3 regions of the Lelliottia sp. CFBP8978 genome follow, and region 3 is predicted to be linked to each of the others. Evidence: predicted binding sites of a transcription regulator. Region 3 holds the regulator's gene; each other region holds the start of a gene.
What was found. Region 3 encodes Fur, which represses iron uptake genes when iron is present. Its sites were predicted from a motif close to ATAATAATGAGAACNACTATCAA; they were not measured.
Positions count from the first base shown of each region.

Region 1: SOM82_RS11800 (TonB-dependent siderophore receptor) is a predicted target of Fur. The motif match lies at 2,532-2,554, and genes of this name have one in related genera.
Region 2: sodA (superoxide dismutase [Mn]) is a predicted target of Fur. The motif match lies at 2,313-2,335, and genes of this name have one in related genera.

Region 1 covers NZ_CM188253.1:2,496,171-2,500,385, forward strand. Annotated here, with positions in the region: gene SOM82_RS11795 (alpha,alpha-trehalase) at 1-356, shown strand, start outside; gene SOM82_RS11800 (TonB-dependent siderophore receptor) at 410-2,512, opposite strand; gene SOM82_RS11805 (GlsB/YeaQ/YmgE family stress response membrane protein) at 2,626-2,880, opposite strand; gene ycgR (flagellar brake protein YcgR) at 3,090-3,821, shown strand; gene emtA (membrane-bound lytic murein transglycosylase EmtA) at 3,859-4,215, opposite strand, start outside.
Region 2 covers NZ_CM188253.1:4,366,364-4,370,578, reverse strand. Annotated here, with positions in the region: gene rhaB (rhamnulokinase) at 1-41, opposite strand, end outside; gene rhaS (HTH-type transcriptional activator RhaS) at 343-1,179, shown strand; gene rhaR (HTH-type transcriptional activator RhaR) at 1,252-2,100, shown strand; gene sodA (superoxide dismutase [Mn]) at 2,409-3,029, shown strand; gene yiiM (6-hydroxyaminopurine reductase) at 3,104-3,778, shown strand; gene cpxA (envelope stress sensor histidine kinase CpxA) at 4,123-4,215, opposite strand, start outside.
Region 3 covers NZ_CM188253.1:1,318,796-1,323,010, reverse strand. Annotated here, with positions in the region: gene ybfF (esterase) at 177-950, shown strand; gene ybfE (LexA regulated protein) at 1,080-1,367, shown strand; gene fldA (flavodoxin FldA) at 1,525-2,055, shown strand; gene fur (ferric iron uptake transcriptional regulator) at 2,349-2,795, shown strand; gene chiQ (ChiQ/YbfN family lipoprotein) at 2,917-3,246, opposite strand; gene chiP (chitoporin ChiP) at 3,300-4,215, opposite strand, start outside.

The DNA of each region.
Region 1 (4,215 bases), 1.2 Mb from region 3:
GCCAGCAGTGGGATGCGCCAAACGGATGGGCGCCGTTGCAATGGGTAGCGGCAGAAGGCCTGCAAAACTACGGTCACAAAAAAGTGGCCATGGACGTCACCTGGCGCTTCCTGACCAACGTTCAGCATACCTACGATCGTGAACAGAAACTGGTGGAGAAGTATGATGTGTCAACGACCGGAACCGGCGGTGGCGGCGGCGAATATCCGTTGCAGGATGGATTCGGCTGGACCAACGGCGTGACGCTGAAGATGCTGGATTGGGTCTGCCCGAAAGAGAAACCGTGCGACAGTTTGCCATCCGCACAGCCAGCGGCAAACGATGAGCCTGCGCCGCAGCAGAGTGCAGCGCAGTAAAGTTGATACGGACTTTTCTCCCTCTCTCCAGTGGGGAGAGGAAGAAGTACGGATCAGAAGCTGTAACTTGCCCCAACCTGAACCGTGCGGTCGCGACCAATCCAACAGTTTGTCGCGTCGTAGCAGGTAAAGGTCTCTTTGTTGGTGATGTTCTGCGCGCTGGCTTTAAGCGTCAGTCCTGCCAGCGATGGCAGAATTTCACCCATCTGATAAGACGCCGCCAGATCGTACTGGGTTGTCCCCCCCAGTTTTCCCTGATCGTTGCCCGGCGCGATTTCCATCGGCCCGGTATAGCGGGCGCCGGCGCCCAGGTTCAGCCCCTTCAGCGGTGTGCTATCAAAGGTGTAATCGCCCCACAGATTAAACGCATTCTCCGGAACCTGCGTCGGACGTTTGCCCTGATACTTGTCATCTTCGGTGTTGATGGCGTGGGTATACGCATAGTTGGCAATCAACGTCACGTTATCCGTCGGACGGCTGATGACCGACAGTTCGGCCCCTTTAGATTCCACTTCCCCTGTCTGACGATAGTTGAGGAAACCGGGGTCGGTGGTCACGACATTCTTCTGGCGAATGTTAAACACCGACGCGGTAAAGGTCGTGGCGTACTCTTCCAGCAGATATTTCACCCCGCCCTCAACCTGTTTGCTGGTGGTGGGTTTAACGTCTTTTGCCGTCAGAGTGCCCTGCGGTGACACTGGCGCAAAACCTTCTGAATAGCTGATAAACGGCGAAATGCCGTTTTCAAACGCATAAAGCGCGCCGAGGCGTTTCGTAACGCGATCCTGCGATACCCACGCCTTTTCACCGTTTTGCAGGTAATCGGTGGTGACTGAGCGGTAGTCGTCATAACGCAGGCTGCCGAGCAAATTCAGCCCGCCGAATTCGATCTGATCCTGTAAGTAGTATCCATTTTGCTGATAGCTCAGGCGGTTTTTCTGCGCGGTGTAAAGCCCAAGATCGCCCTCGTTGACCTGTGAATAATCCGGGTGGCGCATATCAATACCCGGCGTATTCGCCGCGTAGCGATAGTGGAAGTGGGAATTCAGTTTCTGGTAGTCGAAGCCTGCCAGCAGGTGGTGCTTCCAGTCGCCCAGCGTGACCGTTTTGGTGACCTGGTTATCAATATTAACGCTTTTCAGATCTTCATCGGTGGTGTAGGCAAAGCGGTTAAGTTGCCCGACTTCAGCGCCCGGACCGGTGGAGTAGATGCTGCGCTGATGGGTGTCCACATCGAAATAGCGCGCTTTCTGATTAAAGCCCCAGCCATTATCGAATTCATGTTCAAAGCTGTAGCCCAGCATCCACTGACGCTGTTTAAACCCGCTCCACTCATCCCCCGCATAGTCACGGCGATCGGCGTATTTTGAGCGCAGCCAGGAGAGCGGAAGCGGATTAGATGGGGTCAGGCTTGGGCTGTTTTGCGCCAGTGCGTCGATTGTCAGGCGCGTTTGGCTGTCTGGCTGCCAGGTCACAGAGGGCGCAACCAGGTAATTCTCGGTGCGTGTGGTGTGCGGTTGATCGTCGCCTTCCACCGCTTTACCGAGTAAACGATAGTTCCAGTCGCTGTCCGCAATTTGTCCGGTGGAATCGAGATAGCCTTCTTTCAGATTGCGCGTCCCGGTGTTGAAACCCACTTCGGTGTGCGGCGTTTTTTGCGGTTTTTTACCCTGAATATTCACCAGTCCGCCAGGAGAACCGCCGCCATAGAGCACCGACGCGGGCCCTTTGAGAATATCCACGCTGTCAATCAGCAGGGGATCGATGCGCGCTTTGGTGTTCCCGGTGACGTTATAGGGCAGCTGAAGTCCGTTGTAATACTCTTGCTCAACGGTGAAACCGCGAATTTTATATTCGCTCATATACGAGGTGTTGCCGCGCACTTCGGTCGAGACGCCCGGGGCGTAGCGCAGGATTTCATTGACCGAGTTAGCATGGCGCAGTTCGATATCAGTCGCGGAAATCGTATTGATGACCTGTGGGGTTTTACTCTCCGCAACGGCGGATTTGGTCGCGCTGTTTGTCCACATCGGGAGCGCACTGCCCTGTTCCGAATCGGTGACCACGATGGTGGACTCTTGCGCCAGCGCCGAGCCGTTTAATGCCAGTGTAACCGCGCCTGCTAACGCACAAATCGCAAACTTTGAGGTGTTCATATTGTCGTCTTATTATGAGCTGATACCAAGAACGACAATTATTATCATTTCGATTTACAAAGCAATATCACTATCAAAAAAAACGGCCCTCAGAGAGAGCCGTTTCTGTGTGTTTATGCGCGCCTGAGTAATCTGAATACCGCAAGCACAACAATTGCGCCCACCACAGCGACCAGGAAACTGTGCAGGTTAAAGCCACTAATACTGCCTCCGACGCCAAACATCGTCGCCAGCCAGCCTCCGACAACTGCCCCAATAACCCCAAGGACACAGGTCAGAATGAAGCCGCCACCATCCCGTCCAGGCATGATGAATTTTGCAATGACGCCGGCAATCAGACCAAAAACAATCCAGGCGATGATACCCATAGCGATGCCCTCTTGCAGATTAAACGCATGCGCCGAAAAATCCTCCCGCGCAAGTGATCTAAGTATAGGACAAGGCGCTAAAACTGTTTTTTCTCACCGACTTAATTACCTCTCATTTTTAAAAAAAACTCACCGGTTTGTATTAAGTTCCGCCCGCCTTTGCCGATACTGCAATGACGATCTATCAGATATTCGAGGAGCCATTCGGCGTGAGTCATTACAGTGAGCAGTTCCTGAAGCAAAATCCGCTGGCTGTATTAGGGGTATTACGCGACCTGCACAAGGGTGAAGTGCCTGTGCGCATCAGTTGGTCTACGAATCAGTTTATCAGCAAGATCCTTGAAGCCACGCCGGAGCGTCTGGTGATCGACCTGGGCAGTCAGGAGTATGAAAATCGGGCGATACTGCGCGCAGAAAACATCTCCGTGCTGGCGGAAACCCGGGGGGCAAAAGTCGAATTTGTCCTGCCTCGCGTGGAACAGGGTAATTATCTCAGTTTGCCAGCGTTTATTACCACGTTGCCGGACAGCCTGTGGTTTGTACAGCGTCGCGAATATTTCCGTATCAACGCCCCGCTTCACCCGCCCTATTTCTGTAAGGCCAAAATGCCGGATAAAAAAGAGATCCGCTTCCGCCTGTTCGATCTCTCGTTAGGGGGAATGGGCGCGCTGATGGATACGCCAAGGCCGGAAGGACTGGTTGAAGGGATGCGTTTTTCACAGATTGAGCTGGATATGGGCGGCTGGGGGCGGTTTTACTTTGACGCGCAGCTGATTGCCATTAGCGAACGCAAAGTCGTGGACAGCAAAAACGAAACCATTACCACACCGCGACTGAGCTTCCGCTTTCTGAATGTCGGACCGGGTCCGGAGCGTGAGCTTCAGCGCATTATTTTCTCGCTGGAACGAGAAGCGCGCGAACGCGCGAATAAAGTTCTCTGAGCGACGCCGGACAGCCAGGCGCTGTCCGGCAACGGCATTACATGGCGTCCATGGCTTTCTGGACTTTCCAGATATAGCGAGGCGCCTGTGGTGCCGGATGATTCTTCACGACGTGATCGAAGAACTCGTCTTTGTCCATCCCGTTAATCTCCTCAATGGCCTCTTTACGATCCGATGAGAAGGTGCGCAACAGCGCGCCAGCCCCGTTCACATAAGAGACCACCAGCGCATATTGCATCACTTCCGGATCCTCGATGCCTTTCAGGATGCCATGCTCCAGAATACTCAAATACGCGGTGCCCATTGAGATATTCCGTTCCGGGTTTTTCAGTTCGCTGGTGGACGGTTGCCCGCTCCAGCCCATATAACGATAGACTTCCCGCCCTGCCGTAGA
Region 2 (4,215 bases), 1.4 Mb from region 3:
GATGCGCCTAAATCGACAGCCACACAATGGCGAAAGGTCATAATCGGGTCCTTCTTAGAGTCATTGCGAGACAGTCTAAGAAAGGGAAGAAAAACGGACCTTCTTGCCACTGACAGGCACACTCCGGCGCTGGCAAGAAAGCAAAGATGAACGTGAGGGAGTTCACAGTTTCCAGATTTGATGCAGATTGAGGGCCATGTGACGGTGACCGCATTTCCCGATCTTTCCCGTCGTTTCTTGAAAATCCGACAGCCTTTGCACGCATTGCTGTCAAAAATTGAAGGTGAGCATCGCGGCCAACACATACTATTTTGAGAACATTTCTCATCGGTGGTGGCTGTTATGACCGTACTGCACAGCGTGGATTTTTTTCCTTCCGGAAGCTCGCCTGTGGCGATTGAGCCACGGCTCCCTCAGGCGGCATTTCCTGAACATCATCATGATTTTCATGAAATTGTGATTGTTGAGCATGGCACGGGGATTCACGTGTTTAATGGCCAGCCCTATACCATCAGCGGCGGAACTGTGTGCTTCGTGCGGGACCATGACCGGCACTTGTATGAACACACCGATAACCTGTGCCTGACTAACGTGCTTTACCGTTCGCCGGATGCGTTTCAGTTTTTGTCAGGAGTCAACCAGCTGCTACCGCAGGAAAAGGACGGCCAGTACCCTTCGCACTGGCGGGTGAACCAGACCACGCTGCAGCAGGTGCGTCAGCTGGTGGGCCAGATGGAGAACACGGAAGACGACGACGAAACCCACGCGCGTGCCAGCCGCGAAATGCAGTTCATGCAATTATTGGTTCTTCTGCGGCGCAGCAGTCTGGTGGAAGGGGCGGAAAACAATGATGCGCGGCTGAATTTACTGATGGCCTGGCTGGAAGATCACTTCGCGGAAGATGTGTGCTGGGAGACGGTGGCGGATACCTTTTCGCTTTCGCTCAGGACGTTGCACCGTCAGCTTAAACAGCATACCGGCTTAACGCCGCAGCGTTATTTGAACCGCCTGCGTCTTATCAAGGCGCGACATCTTCTGCGCCATACCGATGAAAGCGTGACGAACATCGCTTATCGCTGCGGTTTTGGTGACAGTAATCACTTTTCGACGCTTTTTCGCCGCGAATTTAGTTGGTCGCCGCGCGATATTCGCCAGGGCAGAGATGCCTCCCTTCAGTAACGCGAGCAGAATCACCGTTTTTTTGCCGTAAAGCGGCTAATAATGTCAGGTTATTAGCCGCTGAGGTGAGTTGTGGGCGCTCCGTTAATTCTTCGCAAATCCGATTTCTTTGCCAGTGCCGGGCAGGCGGTGGCGGTCGCCGATCGCTATCCGCAAAATGTCTTTGCGGAGCACACCCACGAGTTTTACGAGCTGGTGCTGGTGTGGCGGGGTAACGGGCTGCACGTCCTCAATGACCGTCCCTGGCGCATCACCCGTGGCGATCTGTTTTATATTCGCGCTGAAGATAAACACTCCTACGCATCGGTGAACGATCTGGTGCTGCAAAATGTCATTTATTGCCCTGAAAGACTCAAACTGAACGTTGACTGGTCAGGACTGATTCCCGGCTTTCATGAGGCGCACACCGCACCGCACTGGCGGTTGAGCAGCACGGGCATGACTCAGGTGCGACACGTCATCACTCAGCTTGAGCAGGAGAGCCAGAAAGCTGAACCGGGCGCGAATGAGATGGCCGAACTGCTTTTTGCCCAGCTGGTGATGACCCTCAAACGCTATCGTTACGCGACGGATAATCCCTCTGCCAATGAGCAAGAAGCGTTGCTCGATAAACTCATTACCACCCTGGCGGGCAGCCTGAACCGGAGCTTTGTGCTGGAGAAATTCTGCGAGCGGGAGCAATGCAGCGAACGAGCGCTGCGCCAGCAGTTCCGCACTCAGACTGGGATGACGGTGAATCACTATCTGCGCCAGCTGCGGATCTGTCATGCCCAGTATTTGCTGCAACATACCGAGCTGATGGTGAGTGAAGTGTCTACGCGCTGTGGCTTTGAGGACAGCAACTACTTTTCTGTGGTCTTCAACCGTGAAGTAGGAATGACGCCGGTTCAGTGGCGTCATCGTAGTCGAAAAGCCGCGTAGAAGCAGGGCGCTGATAGTCCACGGCAGAATGAGCCAGCAAACCGTACCGCGGCTCCCCTCCGATCCCGATGAGTGTAAAAATTAAGCGGTGAGCGAACCTTCAGAAGGTTGCCGCCCTTTTGTTGTCCCTGACAGTCAGCGCGCTAACCGCGTGAGCGGACTCGCAAAGTTAGCATCGTACAAAAGTGAATAACCTTATAAAAACTACGGCATTGATAATCATTTTCAATATCATTTAATTAACTATAATGAACCAACTGCTTACGCGGCATTAACAGCTGTGCCGCCCGACAATAATGGAGAGGATTATGAGTTATACACTGCCATCCCTGCCGTATGCCTATGACGCACTGGAACCGCATTTCGACAAGCAGACGATGGAAATCCATCACACTAAACACCACCAGACCTATGTCAACAACGCGAATGCTGCGCTGGAAAGCCTGCCGGAATTCGCCAGCCTGTCTGCTGAAGAGCTGATCACCAAACTGGATCAACTGCCCGCTGACAAGAAAACCGTTCTGCGTAACAACGCGGGCGGTCACGCTAACCACAGCCTGTTCTGGAAAGGCCTGAAAACCGGCACGACCCTGCAGGGCGATCTGAAAGCGGCTATCGAGCGCGATTTCGGTTCCGTGGATAACTTCAAAGCCGAGTTTGAAAAAGCGGCTGCGACCCGTTTCGGTTCTGGCTGGGCATGGCTGGTACTGAAAGGTGACAAACTGGCGGTGGTTTCTACCGCTAACCAGGACTCCCCGCTGATGGGTGAAGCGATTTCTGGCGCATCTGGCTTCCCGATTGTGGGCCTGGATGTGTGGGAACATGCTTACTACCTGAAATTCCAGAACCGTCGCCCTGATTACATCAAAGCATTCTGGGACGTGGTGAACTGGGACGAAGCAGCAGCGCGTTTCGCCGCTAAAAAATAAGGTTGCACGATAGCCTGTGAGAAGCGAGTCTGATGACTCGCTTTTTTTGTATCTGCATAAAGGAGCAACGATACATGCACTATCCGGTTAATGTGTTTACAGGCAAGGTAAAGGACTACGACGGCAGCCGCCCGAGCGCGATTGCTAAAGTGCAGCTCGACGGCGAACTGACGCTGACCGAGCTTGGGTTGGCGGGTGATGAGCAGGCCGAAAAAAAAATCCACGGCGGGCCTGAGCGCGCGCTGTGCCACTATCCTCGCGAGCACTATCTCCACTGGGCGCGAGAGTTTCCCGATCAGGCTGATTTATTTGTTGCCCCTGCCTTTGGCGAGAATCTGTCGACGGACGGGCTGACCGAACAGAACGTCTTTATCGGCGATATTTTCCGTTGGGGAGATGCGCTGATTCAGGTCACGCAGCCGCGCTCCCCATGCTTTAAGCTCAACTTCCATTTTGGGATCAGCGATATGTCCGCTCAGATGCAAAGCGCAGGCAAAACCGGCTGGCTGTATCGCATCATTTTAGCCGGACAGGTGTCGGCAGATGCACCGCTGGAGTTGCTCTCGCGTCTCAGTGATGTGTCGGTGTATGACGCCTGCGCGATCGCGTGGCACATGCCGTTTGACGATGAGCAATATCGTCGTCTGTTGTCGGCCGCAGGGCTTTCGACAAGCTGGACCAGAACGATGCAGAAGCGGCGCGTTAACGCCGAGATCGAAGACAACTCGCGAAGATTATGGGGTAAATAGGGGCGTTCCTTTACTCCTCGCACGGCCTTCTCCCCTCACCCCAGCCCTCTCCCCAAAGGGGCGAGGGGGAAAAGACGCGTCCGGGAGCGTTGAGGGTGGCGGGGAAAAGAGCGTCCGGAGGCGTCTCTTCTCCTGAAAGTGGCGGGGGAAAGACCGTTTGGAGGTGTCTTCTCTTCTGAAAGTGGCGGGGAAAAGAGCGTTCGGAGGCGTCTCTTCTCCTGAAGGTGACGGGAGAAAAGGGCTGGCGGAGCAGTCCTGTCTGCAGAAAGAACCGAGGGGAAAGATCGTCTGAATCAGTCCCCTCTCCCCTGGGGGGAGAGGGTTAGGGTGAGGGGAATTTAACGCTACGAACGCTTATACAGCGGCAGCCAGAGCGTCAAGCGCAAACCACCCAGCGGGCTGTCGTCGGCTTTAACCCAGCCACGGTGCTGCTGAAT
Region 3 (4,215 bases):
CAGTGCAATATCTTATCTGAATACAAGTCGTTGGGATTATAAGGGCTAATCCCAACCGCGGATAGGGTCATGCCCGTGAAGCAGCAAAAGTCGGAATAAACTGGAACCTTGCAGCCGGGCGGCAGAATGGTCAACATAATACCCTAACCTGACATACGTAAAAAAAGAACTTTGCCATGAAATTGAATAGCCGAGCGCAATCTGCACAATCGCCGAACAATAATTCTCCCATCGTACTGGTTCACGGTCTTTTTGGTAGCCTCGATAACCTGGGCGTGCTGGCGCGCGACCTGGTTGCCGATCACTCTATTTTGCAGGTGGATATGCGTAACCATGGCCTTTCAGAGCGAAGCCCTGAAATGACCTATCGCGCGATGGCGCAAGATCTGCTGGAGACGCTGGATGCGAACGGTATCGAAAAAGCCACGCTGATTGGCCATTCAATGGGTGGCAAAGCGGTGATGGCGCTGACGGCACTGGCCCCGGAGCGTATCGACAAACTGGTGGTGATCGATGTCGCGCCTGTCGATTATGACGTGCGCCGCCACGATGAAATCTTTGCCGCCATCAACGCCGTGACCGAAGCCGGAGCGGCCACCCGTCAGCAGGCGGCGCCTGTCATGCGCGAATACCTTGATGAAGAAGGGGTGATTCAGTTTCTGCTGAAATCTTTCGTCGACGGCGAATGGCGTTTTAACGTCCCTGTGCTGTGGGATCAGTACGCTGAAATCGTTGGCTGGGACCCAGTTACGGCCTGGCCGCACCCTACTCTGTTCATTCGCGGCGGCAATTCACCGTACGTCACCGACGCCTATCGCGATACGCTGCTGGCGCAATTCCCGCAGGCGCGTGCGCATGTGATTGCCGGAGCCGGACACTGGGTACATGCCGAAAAACCAGAAGCGGTGCTGCGCGCGATTCGTCGCTATCTCGCTGATAACGCGATTTGATTAAAAAGTCAGCGACTGGTTGCCAGCTGGCCTCCAGTCGTTGGCGTGCTGGTATCCGTGATGTATGATGTCGCGCTCATCGCCCGGGCAATAGCAGGGCTGCTTGTTTTCCCCCGAAGTCTCTGAATCATGGCCAAAGAACAAACGGACCGCACGACATTAGATCTGTTCGCGACTGAACGTCGACCGGGACGACCTAAAACCAATCCGCTATCGCGTGATGAACAGTTGCGTATCAATAAACGCAATCAGCTTAAACGCGACAAAAGTCGTGGGCTTAAACGCGTCGAGCTAAAACTCAACGCGGAAGCTGCAGATGCCTTAAGTGAGCTGGCCGATGCCCGTGAGATCAGCCGCAGCGAGCTTATCGAAGAGATGCTGATGGCGCAGCTCCAGGCATGGCGCAACAGCCAATGATCGCCTGAAATATCATCCTTTCATCACTTTCATGTAGCACAGAGTGCAGTCCGGGCCGATAGCAGTTTCCGCTGACTTCTCTGTTCTGCTATGATTGCCCTTATCCGTGGACAATTCGTGCCACCATACCATTAAGTTTCAAGAGGTTATTTTACTCATGGCAATCATCGGCATTTTCTTCGGCAGCGATACCGGTAATACCGAAAACATCGCAAAAAACATTCAAAAACAGCTTGGTAAAGACGTTGCCGACGTGCATGACATTGCTAAGAGCAGCAAAGAGGATCTCGAAGGTTACGATATTCTGCTGCTTGGCATTCCGACCTGGTACTACGGCGAAGCGCAGTGCGACTGGGATGATTTCTTCCCAACGCTGGAAGAAGTCGACTTCAATGGCAAGCTTGTTGCCCTGTTCGGCTGCGGCGACCAGGAAGATTACGCAGAATACTTCTGCGATGCACTTGGCACCATCCGCGACATTATTGAGCCTCACGGCGCTGTTATCGTCGGTCACTGGCCAACGGCGGGCTACCATTTCGAAGCGTCCAAAGGTCTGGCGGACGACGACCACTTTGTCGGTCTGGCAATTGATGAAGACCGTCAGCCGGAGCTGACCGCCGAGCGAGTGGACAAATGGGTTAAGCAGATCCGTGAAGAACTGCACCTCGATGACATTCTGAACGCCTGACTGAATGTTGAGGCGCGACATAATTTGTTGCGCCTCATTGATAGATAAAACCGATTAAAATAATTGCTACAAATTTTTAACTTTTATCTCCATACCTGTACAATGTCCCCGGGTTAAAGTGGATGCCATCAGACAAGTTTGTTGGCGATACCACGTTTTTATAAGCATACTTTGCTTGAGACTTGCAGTTTTCATTTAGGCGTGGCAGTTCTATAATGAGACGCATTATCCCAAGTGCATTTTCTGTCACTTCTTATTTGAAGTGAATCGTTTAGCAACAGGACAGATTCCGCATGACTGACAACAATACCGCATTGAAGAAGGCTGGCCTGAAAGTTACGCTTCCTCGTTTAAAAATTCTGGAAGTACTGCAAGGTCCGGACAATCATCATGTCAGTGCGGAAGATTTATACAAACGTCTGATCGACATGGGCGAAGAGATTGGACTGGCGACCGTTTATCGCGTCCTGAACCAGTTCGACGACGCCGGGATTGTCACCCGTCATAATTTTGAAGGCGGAAAATCCGTTTTTGAACTGACGCAACAGCATCACCACGATCACCTTATCTGCCTCGATTGCGGCAAGGTGATTGAATTTAGCGACGACTCTATCGAAGCACGCCAGCGTGAAATTGCCACGCGCCATGGCATCCGCCTGACCAACCACAGCCTGTATCTCTACGGCCACTGTGCTGAAGGCGATTGCCGCGAAGAAGAGCACGCGCACGAACCGAAATAATCGCATTTTCATACTCTGAGCCAACCTGACGGTTGGCTTTTTTTTGCCTGTTATAAGACAAAAAGCCCGGTAAGCTGAAGCTTCCGGGCACTTTAGAGCGCGAATGATCTGGCGCGACGTGTTACCGACTGTTGTTGCTGCGGATCTCCTGCCAGATGCGGTCGCAACGCTTTGCCACTTCCTGATCGTTACCCGTTTTACGCGCCTGAATACACGCCTGGTAATCCAGCACGCGAACGTTTTCCTGCGTCGCAAACTGCTCATGCGCTTTCTCTTTTTTCAGCACATTCAGTACGCTCTGGCAGGCTTCGATCTTCTCTGGCGAGCCTTCTGCGGTATTGATACAGGCGCTGTAGGCCTCTTTAAGACGCGAATCTTCTTTAGGTGCCTGGGGCTGTGCGCAGCCAGCCAGTGCCGACGCCAGCGCCGCCACACAGATAATTTTTTTCAGCATAGCCGTCTCCATTCCGGCGAGGTGGGGGGAACACCTCGCCGGCGTGATTATCAGAAGATAGTGAACGGTGCGATGACCATAAATTTCACGTCACGCTCATCCTGGAAGATGTTGCCGTAACCGCCCGCGTAGCTTGGAATATCGGAGTGGTTGTCGTACTGGGTGAAGTGCAGTTTGAACATCGTGCCCTTCGCGCGGCCATCCTGCAGGGTATAAACTGCGTCGAGGCTGTAAGAGGACTCTTTCAGACGATAGTTCGGGTCGTAGTAAGCATCCGGCGTGGCCATATCCGCTGGTTTTGCGTCCCAGGCGTAGGCATAAGATGCCCCAACCGCCCAGCCCGGCAGATTCCAGTTCTTCAGGTCATACATCGCGCCAAAGAAGAGCGCTTTTTCACCGTCGGCGTTGAAGTCAGAGCGGTTATCCCACCAGATATCCAGACGACCGTTTGAAGAGGCGTAGGTTGGGGTCATACGCTGCAGGAAGTAGCCCTGCTGCCCTTCCGCCTTGACGTAGGTTCCTTCGAGACGTAAATCAACCTGGCCAACTTTATAGCCAAAGGTCAGGGCCTGCAGCCAGGCGGTGCCGTCATACAGATCGTTCACGCCGCCATCGCTGACTTTGTCGCGCGTGCCGTAGAACTGATAGCTGGTGGTCAGCGGGCCGCCGACAATATCAAATTTGTAGCTCGCCTTGGCAAAATACTGATCGACATAGCCTTCTGCCTGACCGAACGCGGCTTCCAGCACCAGATCATTTTTGAAGTCATACTTCGCGCCGAGCGAGTGCAGATATTCGACTTTGGTCTTTTTATCGTTCTGATAGAACTTGTCCATCTCGATGTGCCACGGCGCTTTATATTCGTTGGTCCACATATAGGAGAAGCTCAGCGCGCCTGCATCGCCGTAGTCGAAATTAGCTCCGGCTTCTGCCCCCTGGTATGTACCCGGCATGAAACTCCAGTGC